Regions from separate parts of the Bacillus seohaeanensis genome, predicted to be linked through region 3. Evidence: riboswitches for the same ligand, from Rfam matches in the RefSeq annotation. Region 3 holds a riboswitch; each other region holds the start of a gene.
The links. A riboswitch is a leader RNA that binds a small molecule or an ion and turns the genes downstream of it on or off. The one in region 3 is predicted to bind thiamine pyrophosphate.

Region 1 (4,439 bases), on a different contig from region 3:
CGGCTTCTGTTTGAGTAAAAGCTTTATTTTCAAGCAATTCATCTCCACCTTTCCACCATACAATTGCCATCGTTTTTGCAAAATCGGGGTCTACCATTTCAATCGTTTTCGTAAAAAGTACTGGAAACAACGGCTCGGACGACGAAACCTTTCCAAGCGTGGCAGACTTTACTAGCATTCCCGCAACCAGGCTGTATAGCGGAAGGCCCGGAACATTCCCAGAAAAAAAGTGAGTAATCATTTTTGGCCCATATGCTCTATATAACCCCCCCGCCCTCCTTGGTCGAAACTCGTCTAATACAAATGGGTTTGGAAAATCTTCCTCTATCATTCTTTGTAACTTCTCTTTTCGGAAGTTTCTTAAATACTTTGATAAAAACAAATGAATCATTTCCCCATCATATCCGGTTATGATTGGTAGATACTCCTCTGCTAGCCTTCGATAGATAAAGTTTGGGTCAAGCCAAAGCTCAATCGCACGGTCTATAATCGAAATAATATCATTTGTAGAAAGTTTTTTAACATAACGATCCCGATTCTGTCTAATTACTTTGATAATCTTTTGTAAGTCATTCACTTCTAGTTTAGGAACATTGAGTTGAATAGAAGAGTTGTTATTATGAAAGACCAATTTTTCGCTTTTGGCATTTATTTCACTTGGGATAAAGTAACAATCCAGCTGTTGAATGCTTGTTTTCATCTACTTTTACCCACTGTCGTCAATTCTTCCACTGCTAATGAACATCCTTTTGCCTCTGCCCCTTCCATTCGGCCTAATAAACGAAAACCTTCATCTGTTTCTATCCCAACATCCTCTGTAAGGATTCCAAATACGGAATGAACATTTGCAAGGTCATAATGAACAAGAAGCCCTTTATCTCCTTTATTAACAGGTTGTAGTGTTTCAGGATCGATGACGAATGTTTTCACCCAATGAGGTGGGATAAAATCGGACGCTTTCTCAAAATTATAAAATTGCGAGCTGAGTTCAGTCATACCATACATATTTCTGCATTGAGTTTTGGAAAGGTTAAATAAGGTACAGATTTCCGTTGTAAACTCCTCGACCCCCATTTCTCGAGTCTTTCCTTTTGAACCGCCCGTATGCATAACAATACTCTCTGATGGAAGCTCGCACGAAATTCGGTTCTCATGACAATAATCAATAAACTGAATAAATGAAAATGTAGCTCCCAAAATAAACAGGGCTTCCCCTTTCTTTTCTGCTTTTCTCACTATCTCAAGAAAACGAGGGATATCAAATTTATTTTGACTGACAACATATTCACTGTCCTCTGTACCAAAATGTTCTACAGCAAGGTCCAAATACGTTGCCAAAGAAGAATTTGGCATTTCTTTTATATTCGGAAATAAAACAATCATTCGCATGTTTCTCTTTCCGGCCATCATTCCTTGCTGAAAATTACACAGCATTGACCGTCTCCATATATGTAAAGACTTATGAATGTTTTTTCCTCTTTTCTCTAGATTCGTCGTCCCACTCGTCATAAAAACAGCTTCTGCTTCCTCTACTCGAAAACATGCTAGATCTACCTCTTTAAACGCTTGTATTGGCACAACAGGAATATCCTGTAGCTGCTTAATTGTTCTCGGCGATACCCGTTTATTGCGACAATATTTTCTATAAGTAGAATTTGATTTATATTGAAACGCAAATACCTTTGAAGCCATTTGGAAAAATTCCGCATTCTCTTTTTCTCTATTGTCCTCAATAAAATCCATTACTTCTTCCTTTAGCATTTCATATTCCATGTAAAGCCTCCTTTCCGTTGCCTATTAAACCTATTTCTATAACTTTAATGGAAGTGGTTCGACTAAAGACGATAGCTTTTCTAGGAAAACTATAGAGGATGTTCTTTACCTCAACTATTTTCAGAAAAGATTTCGGGACTTTAGGTACTGTAACTAAACAAAAAACCACTTCCCTACATGATGTAAGAAAGTGGTTTTTATATAGATAACAATTGAAAAAATACCATTATCATTCCACTTCCCTACGCTGGTATCAACCAGATCAGGTTCAAAGGGTCTTAAAGTATACTTTAATCTCAGCCTTTAAAAGGCTCCCCTAGTGACAACTTTATTTAATTGGTTATATTTTGAATTTTAACATAAAACTTGGAGATGTAAACGGGTAATGACAAAATAATTGTAGAGGACTTGAATGAACATTTAATTACAAGTATACTAGAATGAGGGTTATTTACAGAATATTCAATAATAAATCCGGGAGGTTGTTATGTATTTTTCCATTTTTAATTCTTCACTAAACTATTAATCAATTAGAACATTTTCATTTGGATTTTTTCTAAACAATTGGAGGTATAAAAATGGTTGAAAAACTCCGTCCTTATTGGCCTGCAAGCTTGCCAACAAAGTTGAACTATTTACACGGTGAAAAAACATTATATGAATACTTGCTTTATTATGGACAACATCGTAAAAATGACACAGCGTATATTTATTATGGAACAGAAATAACTTGGGAAGAGCTTTTAGATAATGTTCAGCGGTTATCCAGTTATTTACACAAAAAAGGGGTTAAAAAAGGAAGCTGCGTTGCTATCTATATGCAAAATTGTCCCCAATATATCATTACACACTTTGCCATTCAACAATTAGGTGGTGTCGTCGTCCCGCTTAACCCGATGTATAAAGCTGACGAATTATCTTATTTTCTAAAAGAAGCTCCAATCATTGGAATTGTCGCCAGCGATGACGGCTACGACGAACTAATGAAAGCAACAAGTGATTCCCTCTCCTTCATTGTTACAACAAACTACCAAGATTTCCTCCTAGAAGAACCTACACTACCCATTTGTCCAGAACTATCACTTCAAAAGCTTACACTTTCTGATACCGATGATCTTCTCACTATTATAAAAAACGAAACTCCGCAACAGGAACACACAGATATTGATTTATGGAACGATATTGGACTTATGGTCTTTACATCAGGAACGACCGGAAGACCTAAAGGTGCCCAGCTTACATATGGGAACGCCCTGTTTAAGACCGCTGCTTCTGCTCAGGCAAATGGAATAGGAAGTCAGGACCGGATAATGGCTAGTGCACCACTAAGTCATATCGCTGGAATGGTTATGGGGGTCAATACCCCTGTATATACAGGGATTCCTTGTGTGTTGTTTACTCGATTCGATCCCATTGCGACAGTAGACGCGATTGAACAATATAAAATTACAGCATGGTACAGTATCGCTCCGATGAATGGTGCCATTCTTCAATTACCTAATATTTCGGAAAGAAACTTATCTTCGTTAAAAAATAATTTAGCAACAAGTTTTGGATTACAAGTTACCGCAGAATTGGCCGCTAAGTGGAAAGAGGTTACAAAGGGCTGTGTTCTCTATGAAGCAGCCTATGGACTGAGTGAAACCCATACATGTGACACGTTCATGCCCAAAGAGAAAATTAAATTTGGATCGTGCGGAATACCAATTTATAACACAAAGCTTCGAATTGTACATCCCGAAACAGGGCAAAATCAACCACCAGGGAAATCCGGTGAAATTGTAATTAAAAGTCCTGGCGTTTTTAAAGGTTATTTAAACCGAAAAGAAGCAACGGTTGAAACATTAAAAAATGGCTGGGTATATACAGGAGATATTGGCTATATAGATGAGGAAGGCTATTTATATTTTCAAGGTCGCGTAAAAGAAATGATTAAATGCTCAGGTTACAGTGTATTCCCAGAGGATGTCGAAGCATTACTCAACAACCATCCAGCCATCAAGCAGTCTGCCGTGATTGGCGTACCAGACCCAATTCGTGGTGAAACGGTGAAAGCGTTTGTTGTGCTACACGACTCATCGACTAATAAACTGACAGAAAATGATATTATCCGTTGGTCAAAGGAGCATATGGCCGCTTATAAGTATCCTAGATATGTAGAAATCATAGACCAACTACCTTCCACCCCTTCTGGTAAAGTGTTGAGAAAACTGTTAAAGGATAAGTAAATCTGTAAAGTTGGGAGCGGCCCAGCCAGAAGCGATAAGCTTTATTGAAAAGACCACAATCTTTCTAGTTTTTTTTGGGAATTAGCGATACCAAAAGGAAAGTAGCTCGTCTAAGGGTTCGAGTTGCTTTCCTTAGAAAAAGGAGAGTTCATAATGGAGACACTAAAAAGCTTAACGAATGAACTTACAGAACGGAAAGAAAAAGCTAAACTTGGCGGTGGCCCAGCTAAAATTGAGGAACAGCATAGAAAAGGTTTGTTAACAGCAAGAGAGAGGATTGCTAAATTAGTAGACTCTGGAACATTTCAAGAACTAGGTGCGTTAAATGTTTCCGATATAAGTGGAGTGGACAAGGCAAGCTACGGAGATGGATTAATTGCAGGATTAGGAAAAGTAAACGGCAGACCTGCTGTTATCCAAGCAGGTGATAAGACTGTA
Region 2 (4,439 bases), on a different contig from region 3:
AAAGTAATCGTGACAGCAGGAGCTTGGTCAAAAGAATTATTAGAGCCTTTGGGTCTTCATTTTTTAGTATCGTCACAGAAGGCACAAATCGTTCACCTTCACATACAAGGTATAGATACAAGTCAGTGGCCTGTTGTTATGCCCCCTAATGACCAATACCTTCTCACATTTGAAGATGGGAGAGTTGTGGTAGGCGCAACTCATGAGAATGAAGTAGGTCTCGACAATCGAGTGACAGCAGGGGGGCTCCATGAGATTTTTGATAAGGCATTGACAGTTGCACCCGGTTTAGCAGATAGCACGATGCTCGAAGCGAGAGTAGGATTCCGTCCGTTCACACCTGGGTTTCTTCCTGTTTTTGGTGTAGTTCCTGGCATTTCTGGTGTACTTATTGCGAATGGTCTTGGTGCTTCGGGGCTCACAGTCGGTCCTTATTTGGGATCGGAGCTTGCCAAACTTTCTATGGGAAGACAAACAGAAATTGATCCTAGTGATTATGATGTTGCTGGAGCATTAGAAAAATGATGACTTGTAAAAGCTGATTCCATGGATGAATCAGCTTTTTGCTAACTTTATTAGCTAAAAATACGGGGGAGAAAACCATCTAGGTTGTCATCGATAGATGATTAATCACAATCCATGGTGTAACAGAAACGATGCAGAAATAAGAAAAGTGATCGGGAACTCATCGTTAATCCGGTGATAAAAATGAATACTATTACATATTGGAAATAGGAAAATAGTATTTTAATATAGCATTAACAGTGTTAAATAAATAATAGAATTAGGTGGAAAAACATTGAACGGAACAGTACATATGGCATTAGGTGCAGCAACAGGATTTGTTGTTGCCAATAACTTTCAAACTGATCCTGCTGCAACGTTATCATTAGTTGCATTGGGGGGAGTATCAGGATTGGTACCTGACCTCGATGTGAATGGAAAGTTAAGCAATAAGATTACGTCTTCTCACAAATTTATTAAAAAGCTAGCCCAGTTCATCGGATTGCTCGTGATACTTTATAGTTTTCTAGAAGGGATGGGGTCGGAAAAATGGTTAGGCATCGGTGCCGGGACAGGAATACTTATTATTGCTTCTTTTATTACGAGGAGGCATATGTTGACAATGACAGGTGTAGGAGTCTTTGCAGGAGGATTATCACTAGCTGAAAATTGGTTGTTATTATTTGGCGTTTATATAATAATAGCATCGTTAATTTCTCATCGAAGTTATACACATTCTATTCTTGGTGTTGTCTTTTTCGCAGTAATTGCTTATCAATTTGAGCTATCAGCAGGGATTGAAGGGATTTTTATTACCTGTGTCGCCGGATACATTACGCACTTGATTGCTGACTTGAAGGTGTTGCCTTCGAATAAGCGAGGTGTGAAATTATTATTACCATTTTCTTCAAAGGAGTTTTAGGGAGTAGAGAGGCTATTACTCTTTAGAATTAATAACGTATAGTATGGTTATTCCAAAACCTTTTCGTAATTACTTTCTAATACTAACCAAGTCATGTATAATAATTATTGTATACAATTACATAAAACGAGCCACAAGGGGAGCTTTTTAGCTGAGAGTGAACAGGTGTGAATCTGTTCTGACCCTTTGAACCTGTTAGTTAATACTAGCGTAGGAATGTGGAGGATAGGCTATTTTAGTCTATCTCTGTTTAATACTCCCTTCTGGTTTCGTTTTGGAAAAAGGGGGATTTTTTTATGAAAAAAATAGGGCTTGTGGGATTAATTGAAGCTGCTTTGATGGCGGCATTTGCCGTTATTCTCGATCTCCTTCCTTCAATTAATCTTTCGCCAAGTATTTCGATTTCGGTTTCAATGGTACCAATCTTCCTACTTGCTTTTAGGCATGGAGTAAAAGCAAGTATCGTTTCTGGATTTGTATGGGGGCTGCTGCAGATTGCGTTAGGGGATGCTTGGATTGCTCATCCTGTTCAAATGATTATGGAGTATTTTCTTGCATTTGCATTTATTGGGTTTGCAGGGTTGTTTTTTCGAATTATTCAAGGCTCATTACGAAATAATCGGAAAACAAAAGCACTTGTATGGAGTGTTGTTGCAGTATTTGTAGGAAGTCTTGCGAGGTACTTCTGGCATTTTATTGCAGGATTTATCTTCTTTGCTGAGTACGCACCTAAGGGGACGAACCCGGTCCTATTTTCTTTCCTTGCAAATGGAGCAACAATGTTAGGCACAGCCATACTATGTTCAATCGTATTAGTGTTGCTTATTTCAACAGCACCAAGGTTAATTCAACGAAGAGATGGTAGTAATGATCAGATAAATAAAGCGTCTTAGAATAACTTTCTATGGAATTATATAAATAAGAGGAACTAGATAATTCATCTAGTTCCTCTTATAGTTTTATAGGGACCCCGCTAACGAATCAGCCCCTTCCGCATGGCTACTCCAACTGCTTCTGCTCGATGTCTCGTACCAAGTTTCCGGTTTACAGAAGTTAAATAGTCTCTTACTGTATACTCGCTGATCCCCATTTTATCGGCCATTTCTTTTAAACTGTATCCATAGGATAGCCTTTGCAATACTTCACGTTCCCGTCTACTTAAGATTTTTTGCGGACTTGAAGCGGGATAAAGCGCTTCTGCTGCTACTTGAAAATAGTGATAGAGCATCGTAGAGTCATATTTTTCGAGTGATTCATTTTCATTATAATGGTCTATTAAAACAGAACCGATTACTGATTTTTTATAGCTAATAGGAACAATCAACAAGGAGGATAATTGAAACTTTTGTATATACCTTAGAGGGAAGTTTTGACCATTTGGATCGACTTTGATGAGATGAGGCTGGTTGTTTTTCAAGGAAAAGTAAATAGGCGGTATTTTCCGTACATCTTCTCTTATGTAACTCATTGAGGTGACACGTCCGTGATCAATTTGCATGATTCCTTCCCCATAGTAATTTAATGGCGAATAAGCAAAGATTGAGGCGCGTTTAAAAGGAAAAAATTCAATACATCCTTTTAAAATTTTTTCAAGCTTTTCTAATGGATTATTGATTGCTTGCAGTGAATCGATATAATCATAGATTTTCGTATCAAGCATTCGACAAATCTCTCCCCTACATTTTCAGCGGTATGAATATGGAAGCTACTAGAATAGACTTATATGTAAGCAGTTTCATTCTACCTTTTTATTTCGGAATTTTCAATCATTAGGAATGATATTTTTACGAGGGGGATAAGGTATGACAACAAATGTAGATGTGAAGTCTTTTCCATTATTTATTAATGGGGAATGGAAACAAGCAGAAAGTGGACAAACATTTGACGTTACTAACCCAGCAACAGGTGAAGTGATTGCAACAGCAGCAAAGGGAAGTAAGGAGGACGTCGATAAGGCAGTAAAAGCTGCAAGAGAGGCATTTGAAAATGAGGAATGGCGGGAAATGAAGCCGAAAGATAGAGCAGTTATTTTAAATGCAATTGCACAAAAAATAACCGTTCACGCAGAAGAACTTGTCTACTTGGAGGTAATAAGCTCTGGTGGGACTGTTCGTCGCGTGTCATCCAATGACATTTTGCAAATGGCTGACTTGTTTCAGCAAATGGCGAAATTTGTTTTAGACTACCCGTTTTCCGAAACACTTCCAGTTCCTCCATTTCCAGGACCCTCCCATAACTTCGTTTGGCGCGAACCAATAGGTGTTTGTGCAGCAATTACTCCATGGAATATGCCAATGTTAATCGCCTCATGGAAGATTGCACCTGCTTTAGCGATGGGAAATACAGTAGTTATTAAGCCAGCAAGCTATACACCGTTATCAACATTAAAGCTTGCAGAGATTATTTCTACAGTTGTTCCTCCTGGAGTAATAAATGTTGTGACAGGGTCAGGGAAAGAAGTAGGGGAATACTTAACGACACACCCTGAAGTAGACAAGGTGGCTTTTACAGGATCTACTGAGGTAGGTAAAAAAATTATGAGCTTAGCATCTGAAACGATTAAAAATACGACACTAGAACTTGGTGGCAAATCTCCTAGTATCTTTCTTGAAGATGCGGATTTAGAGGTAGCCATTCCTGGTAGTTTATTTGGAGTGTTTTTGCATTCAGGCCAGCTTTGCGAATCAGGAACACGTCTTTTTGTTCCAGATTCTATTTACGATAAAGTCGTGAAAGGTCTAGTTCAGTGGTCGAAGAGGTTAAAACTTGGCAACCCGCTGGATGCTACAACGGAAATCGGACCTGTTATATCCAAACAACAGCGAGATACAATCCTTTCTTATATTGAGTCTGGAAAAAAAGAAGGGGCTACAATTGCATGTGGTGGAAAGGAAATAACAGTAGACGGTTGTGAAGGTGGTTCTTTTATAGAGCCTACGATTTTCACTAATGTCACGAATGATATGAAAATTGCCCAAGAGGAAATCTTTGGACCGGTATTATCCGTTATCCG
Region 3 (4,439 bases):
TCCTTTTTGATCTTAAAGAACTGCCAATGAATTTAGATCGCTCAACATTAATTGATAAAAAGGTCCCGGAAATTTCAGACCGCCTTCATTTTACAGCGGTTGCGGTTCCAAATCCGCATCTTATTAGTATCGTAAAGGTTGAAAATATTGTGTCGAATGAGCAAAAATGTATTTCAGAATCTGTAAATGGTCCAAACAACCTTTTCCCAGATGGTGTCAATGTAAGTTTCGTTCATCCAATAGATGATGGAGCAATTTATGTTCGTACTTTTGAAAGAGGCGTTGGATTTACGAATGCTTGCGGTACAGCAATGTCTGCTTCAAGTCTTGTCTCCTGCCTACTTGATTTGAACTCTTTTAATAAAGAAATTGAAGTATACAATAATGGCGGTAAAGTGCGTGTTGTAGTGAACAAGTTAGGTGCGGATAAGTATAATATGGACTTAATCGGTAATGCCACCTATTTGTACGATGTAGAATTAGAACTAGCGATTAACGAACCTGAATCCTACAAAGTTCTATCAACTTCTGACTACACAGAACAAGAACAGTATGAACTACTAAAAGATCATGCTCAAAAAGTGGTGGAAAGAAAAGTGTTTTTAAGTGCATAGATAACGCACAAGAGGCTGGACAAATGTGTTCTAGGTGAATAAAAAATCCGAACTAATTCTTTCATTTGAATTAGTTCGGATTTTTTTAAAGTCTTCATAAAACGTGTTGTTCTTTTAAACTTGTTCTAGCTGTTGATTGGAGTGCAAGACGAAGACTCCTGCGGGAAAAGCGGAACAGGTGAGACCTCGCAAGAGCGCAGCGCATGTCTAGCTCCAGCGGCTAGCTCGCTGTGAAAAAGACAAAATCCCCAAAAGGCAAAGGACGCCTTTAGGGGATTTTCCTATTTTCTTCACGAGCTGATCAAGCCGCTTCCGCTTTTCCCGGAGGCTCACCGACCGCCCGCGGAAAGCGAAGTCTTGACACGGAAATCAACAGCGGTGTTTAACAGCGATTACTAAATAATTTAACCTGACATTGTTCGTCTTTAGGGTATAGTACTTTAGTTATGTCCCAGCCTCTTTTTTATTAGATAGTAGTGCTCCATTATGTATTGTGCTCTTTTTTGATTAGAATATTTCCAGAAGTTTTAGGGAATGAATTATATACCTTTTAACTCATGCTAGTAATAGGAAGTCAAATCTTCACTAGTACTAAAGATGAAAAAAGGGGGTAGAGCATATGCACACGCTTTGGAAAGGAAGTATAAGCTTTGGACTAGTAAACATTCCGATAAAATTACATGCTGCGACAGAGGACAGAGATATAAAGCTTCACAATTTGCACAGGGAGTGTCATACGCCAATTAAATACGAAAAAGTATGTCCTCATTGTGAGATTGAGGTAGAGCATGAGGAGATTGTAAAAGGGTATGAAGTAACAAAGGATAAGTTTGTTATCCTTGAAGATGAGGAGTTAAATGAATTAAAAGAGGTAAATGAAGAAAAGGCTGTTGAGATTTTAAATTTTATACAAATAGAAGAGATTGACCCTATCTTTTATAACCGTAGTTATTTTATTTCACCAAATGGCGGTGGGGAAAAAGCATACAGTTTACTTCGCAAAGCATTGCTTAATTCAGGGAAAATAGGGATTGCTAAAATTATTATACGCTCAAAAGAACAGCTTGCGGTAATAAGAGTGTATGAAAACACATTAATAATGGAAACAATTCATTTTCCTGATGAAGTACGGGGAACTCGTGATGTGCCGAATGTACCTAGAGAAGATGAAGTACCTAAAGAGGAATTGGATACAGCAATGCTCCTTATTGATCAACTTACTGCGAAATTTGAACCAGACAATTACTATGATGAATACCGTGAAAGACTTGAAGAACTGATTCAAGCAAAACAGACGGGAGAAGAAGTAGTGAATGCTAGGGAAAATGTACCGCAAGAAAATGTTACGGACCTTATGGCTGCATTGCAAGCCTCTATTGATTCCATAAAACCAAAAAAGCCAAAGAAAACGGCAACAAAAAAGAGGAAAACAACTGCCAAAACCAAAAAAGCCCAATAGATGTAGTAGTTCAAAAAGCGGAATGTGTCATAAATGGGAGATTAAAGAAAGGGAAGAAATAATGAAAGAGCAAAAATTTAAACATGGGATATTTTTATTTATATCCCTTGTTGTGTTTGTACTATTTATACTAGCATTTGTGAATATAGTAGATGAATTGCAGGAAGATGAAATAAAGCATTTTGATGATGCGGTCTTTACATTTATTCAATCACTCGTATCAGATCGGTTGACAGCGGTAATGAAAGTAATAACCTATCTTGGTGGTGTACAGTGGATAGTGTTATTTACACTGTTAGTCATCATTTTATTACTTTTATATAAAAAGTATTCATTAGCGCTTTTTCTTGCCCTAACTACCAGTGTTGGAGGTGGTTTTAACTGGGTTTTAAAATGGCTTTTTAAGCGGGAGCGTCCGGATATGGAAGCATTAATTGAACAGAGTGGTTATAGTTTCCCTAGTGGACATTCAATGGGTTCCTTCATTTTATACGGTTCGATTGCATTTATTTTATTTAGGGCTTTTGATTATCGGTATTTAAAATGGATTAGTGCTATTACTGGAGGACTTCTCGTTCTTTTTATTGGATTAAGCAGGGTCTACCTACATGTTCACTATGCAAGTGATATTATTGGTGGGTTTACAGCTGGAGGAGCGTGGTTAACTTTTTGCATTGCTTTTTATATTCATTTTTACAATAAAAGAAGGTGGAAAAAACATTCGTAATATTCTAATAGGGGCTTTTTAAATTATCTTCATTATGGTATACTCACAATGAAAATTACATATGCAATCTGCACTAGGGGTGTCGGAAAATGGCCGACTGAGAGAAAGACCCGATATGTCTTGAACCCTCATAACCTGATCTGGATAGTACCAGCGTAGGGAAGTGGCGTTTATCGGAAAATAAATTTTGGCGCAAACTTCTATCAGGTTTGCACCTTTTTATATATTCGCAAACCTGATAGTGGATTGAATGTTTTCCCCCTTAGTGTAGAAGCTTAAGGGGGATTTTTTTATTGAATAAAACTAAAAAGATGACAACGACTGCCCTTTTAGTAAGTGTTGGGGTGATTACAAGCCACCTTGTGTATATTCCGACCGGTTTCGCAAAGGTTTTCCCAATACAGCATTTTTTGAATGTATTATCTGTCGCTCTGCTTGGTCCTTATTATGCAGTTGTGCAAGCATTATTAACTTCGACGATTCGAAATCTGCTTGGAACGGGTTCTCTACTTGCATTTCCTGGAAGCATCATAGGTGCATTCCTTGCCGGTGTTTTGTATATGAAAACCAAAAAGCTTGTCGGTGCTGTGATAGGGGAAGTAATGGGAACAGGCATTATTGGAGCGATGGCGTGCTACCCGGTAGTCCGTTTGTTTCTTGGTCAAGATGCCGCTCTATTCGGTTTTATTCCGAGCTTTCTTGTTAGTTCTATCGTAGGTTCGATTTTAGGTTGGTTTTTATTGAAAGCATTTATAAAAACAAATTATTTAGGAGGGGTTTTATATGAGAACAGCTCTAACGATCGCAGGTTCTGATTCAGGAGGTGGTGCAGGAATTCAAGCGGATTTGAAAACATTTTCAGCTCTCGGAGTTTATGGAATGTCTGTTATAACGGCTGTTACTGCTCAAAATACACAAGAGGTGAGATCCGTCCAGTCAATAGACCCAGGAATCGTCGGAGCTCAAATCGATGTACTCTTTGAAGATATGCCAATACATGCTGTGAAAATAGGAATGCTCTCCAATCCAGATATCATCAAAGTTGTTGCAAACCGACTAGAATATTATCGTCCAAAAAATATTGTAATGGATCCAGTTATGATTTCAAAAGGAGGTCACTCCCTACTTGAAGAAAGGGCAATTTCTCTTTTGACAGAAAGGCTGCTGCCACTTGCAACTGTTTTAACTCCGAATATTCCTGAAGCTGAAACACTTACAGGAAATATAGTGGAAAGCCACGAAGATATGGAATTGCTATGTGAACAATTACAGGCTAGAGGCAGCGAGTCCGTTCTTCTGAAAGGTGGCCATTTCAACGGAAATCCAGATGATGTGTTCTACAATGGAAGGGAATTTACATGGTTAAAAGGCGAGAGAATAATAACGAAAAACACACACGGTACTGGTTGTACGTTGTCGTCAGCAATTGCCGCTAATTTAGCGAGAGAAGAAGAGTTGCTAGACTCTATCAAACTTGCAAAACAGTATATAACAGGTGCAATTAAAGAAAGCCTTGAAATTGGAAAAGGCCATGGCCCGACACATCATTTTCATTCATTATATAAGGATGCAGGAGTCACTATGGAGCGAAGGGAGAAAGAAGCCAAATGATGAAAGAGCGTGCGATGGATTTATTAAA

Region 1: linked by a shared signal. The riboswitch ahead of ACFSUL_RS03350 (LuxE/PaaK family acyltransferase) and the one ahead of thiW (energy coupling factor transporter S component ThiW) in region 3 are both predicted to bind thiamine pyrophosphate.
Region 2: linked by a shared signal. The riboswitch ahead of thiT (energy-coupled thiamine transporter ThiT) and the one ahead of thiW (energy coupling factor transporter S component ThiW) in region 3 are both predicted to bind thiamine pyrophosphate.

What each region holds. Positions count from the first base shown of each region.
Region 1 covers NZ_JBHUMF010000008.1:72,077-76,515, reverse strand. The annotation lists gene ACFSUL_RS03355 (acyl-CoA reductase) at 1-700, opposite strand, end outside; gene ACFSUL_RS03350 (LuxE/PaaK family acyltransferase) at 697-1,773, opposite strand; TPP riboswitch at 1,996-2,101, opposite strand; gene ACFSUL_RS03345 (class I adenylate-forming enzyme family protein) at 2,352-4,001, shown strand; gene ACFSUL_RS03340 (acyl-CoA carboxylase subunit beta) at 4,155-4,439, shown strand, end outside.
Region 2 covers NZ_JBHUMF010000007.1:43,684-48,122, forward strand. The annotation lists gene ACFSUL_RS02925 (NAD(P)/FAD-dependent oxidoreductase) at 1-525, shown strand, start outside; gene ACFSUL_RS02930 (metal-dependent hydrolase) at 800-1,426, shown strand; TPP riboswitch at 1,553-1,660, shown strand; gene thiT (energy-coupled thiamine transporter ThiT) at 1,723-2,319, shown strand; gene ACFSUL_RS02940 (LuxR C-terminal-related transcriptional regulator) at 2,400-3,086, opposite strand; gene ACFSUL_RS02945 (aldehyde dehydrogenase family protein) at 3,229-4,439, shown strand, end outside.
Region 3 covers NZ_JBHUMF010000015.1:180,997-185,435, reverse strand. The annotation lists gene dapF (diaminopimelate epimerase) at 1-614, shown strand, start outside; gene ku (non-homologous end joining protein Ku) at 1,234-2,073, shown strand; gene ACFSUL_RS06980 (phosphatase PAP2 family protein) at 2,135-2,800, shown strand; TPP riboswitch at 2,866-2,979, shown strand; gene thiW (energy coupling factor transporter S component ThiW) at 3,094-3,615, shown strand; gene thiD (bifunctional hydroxymethylpyrimidine kinase/phosphomethylpyrimidine kinase) at 3,584-4,411, shown strand; gene thiM (hydroxyethylthiazole kinase) at 4,408-4,439, shown strand, end outside.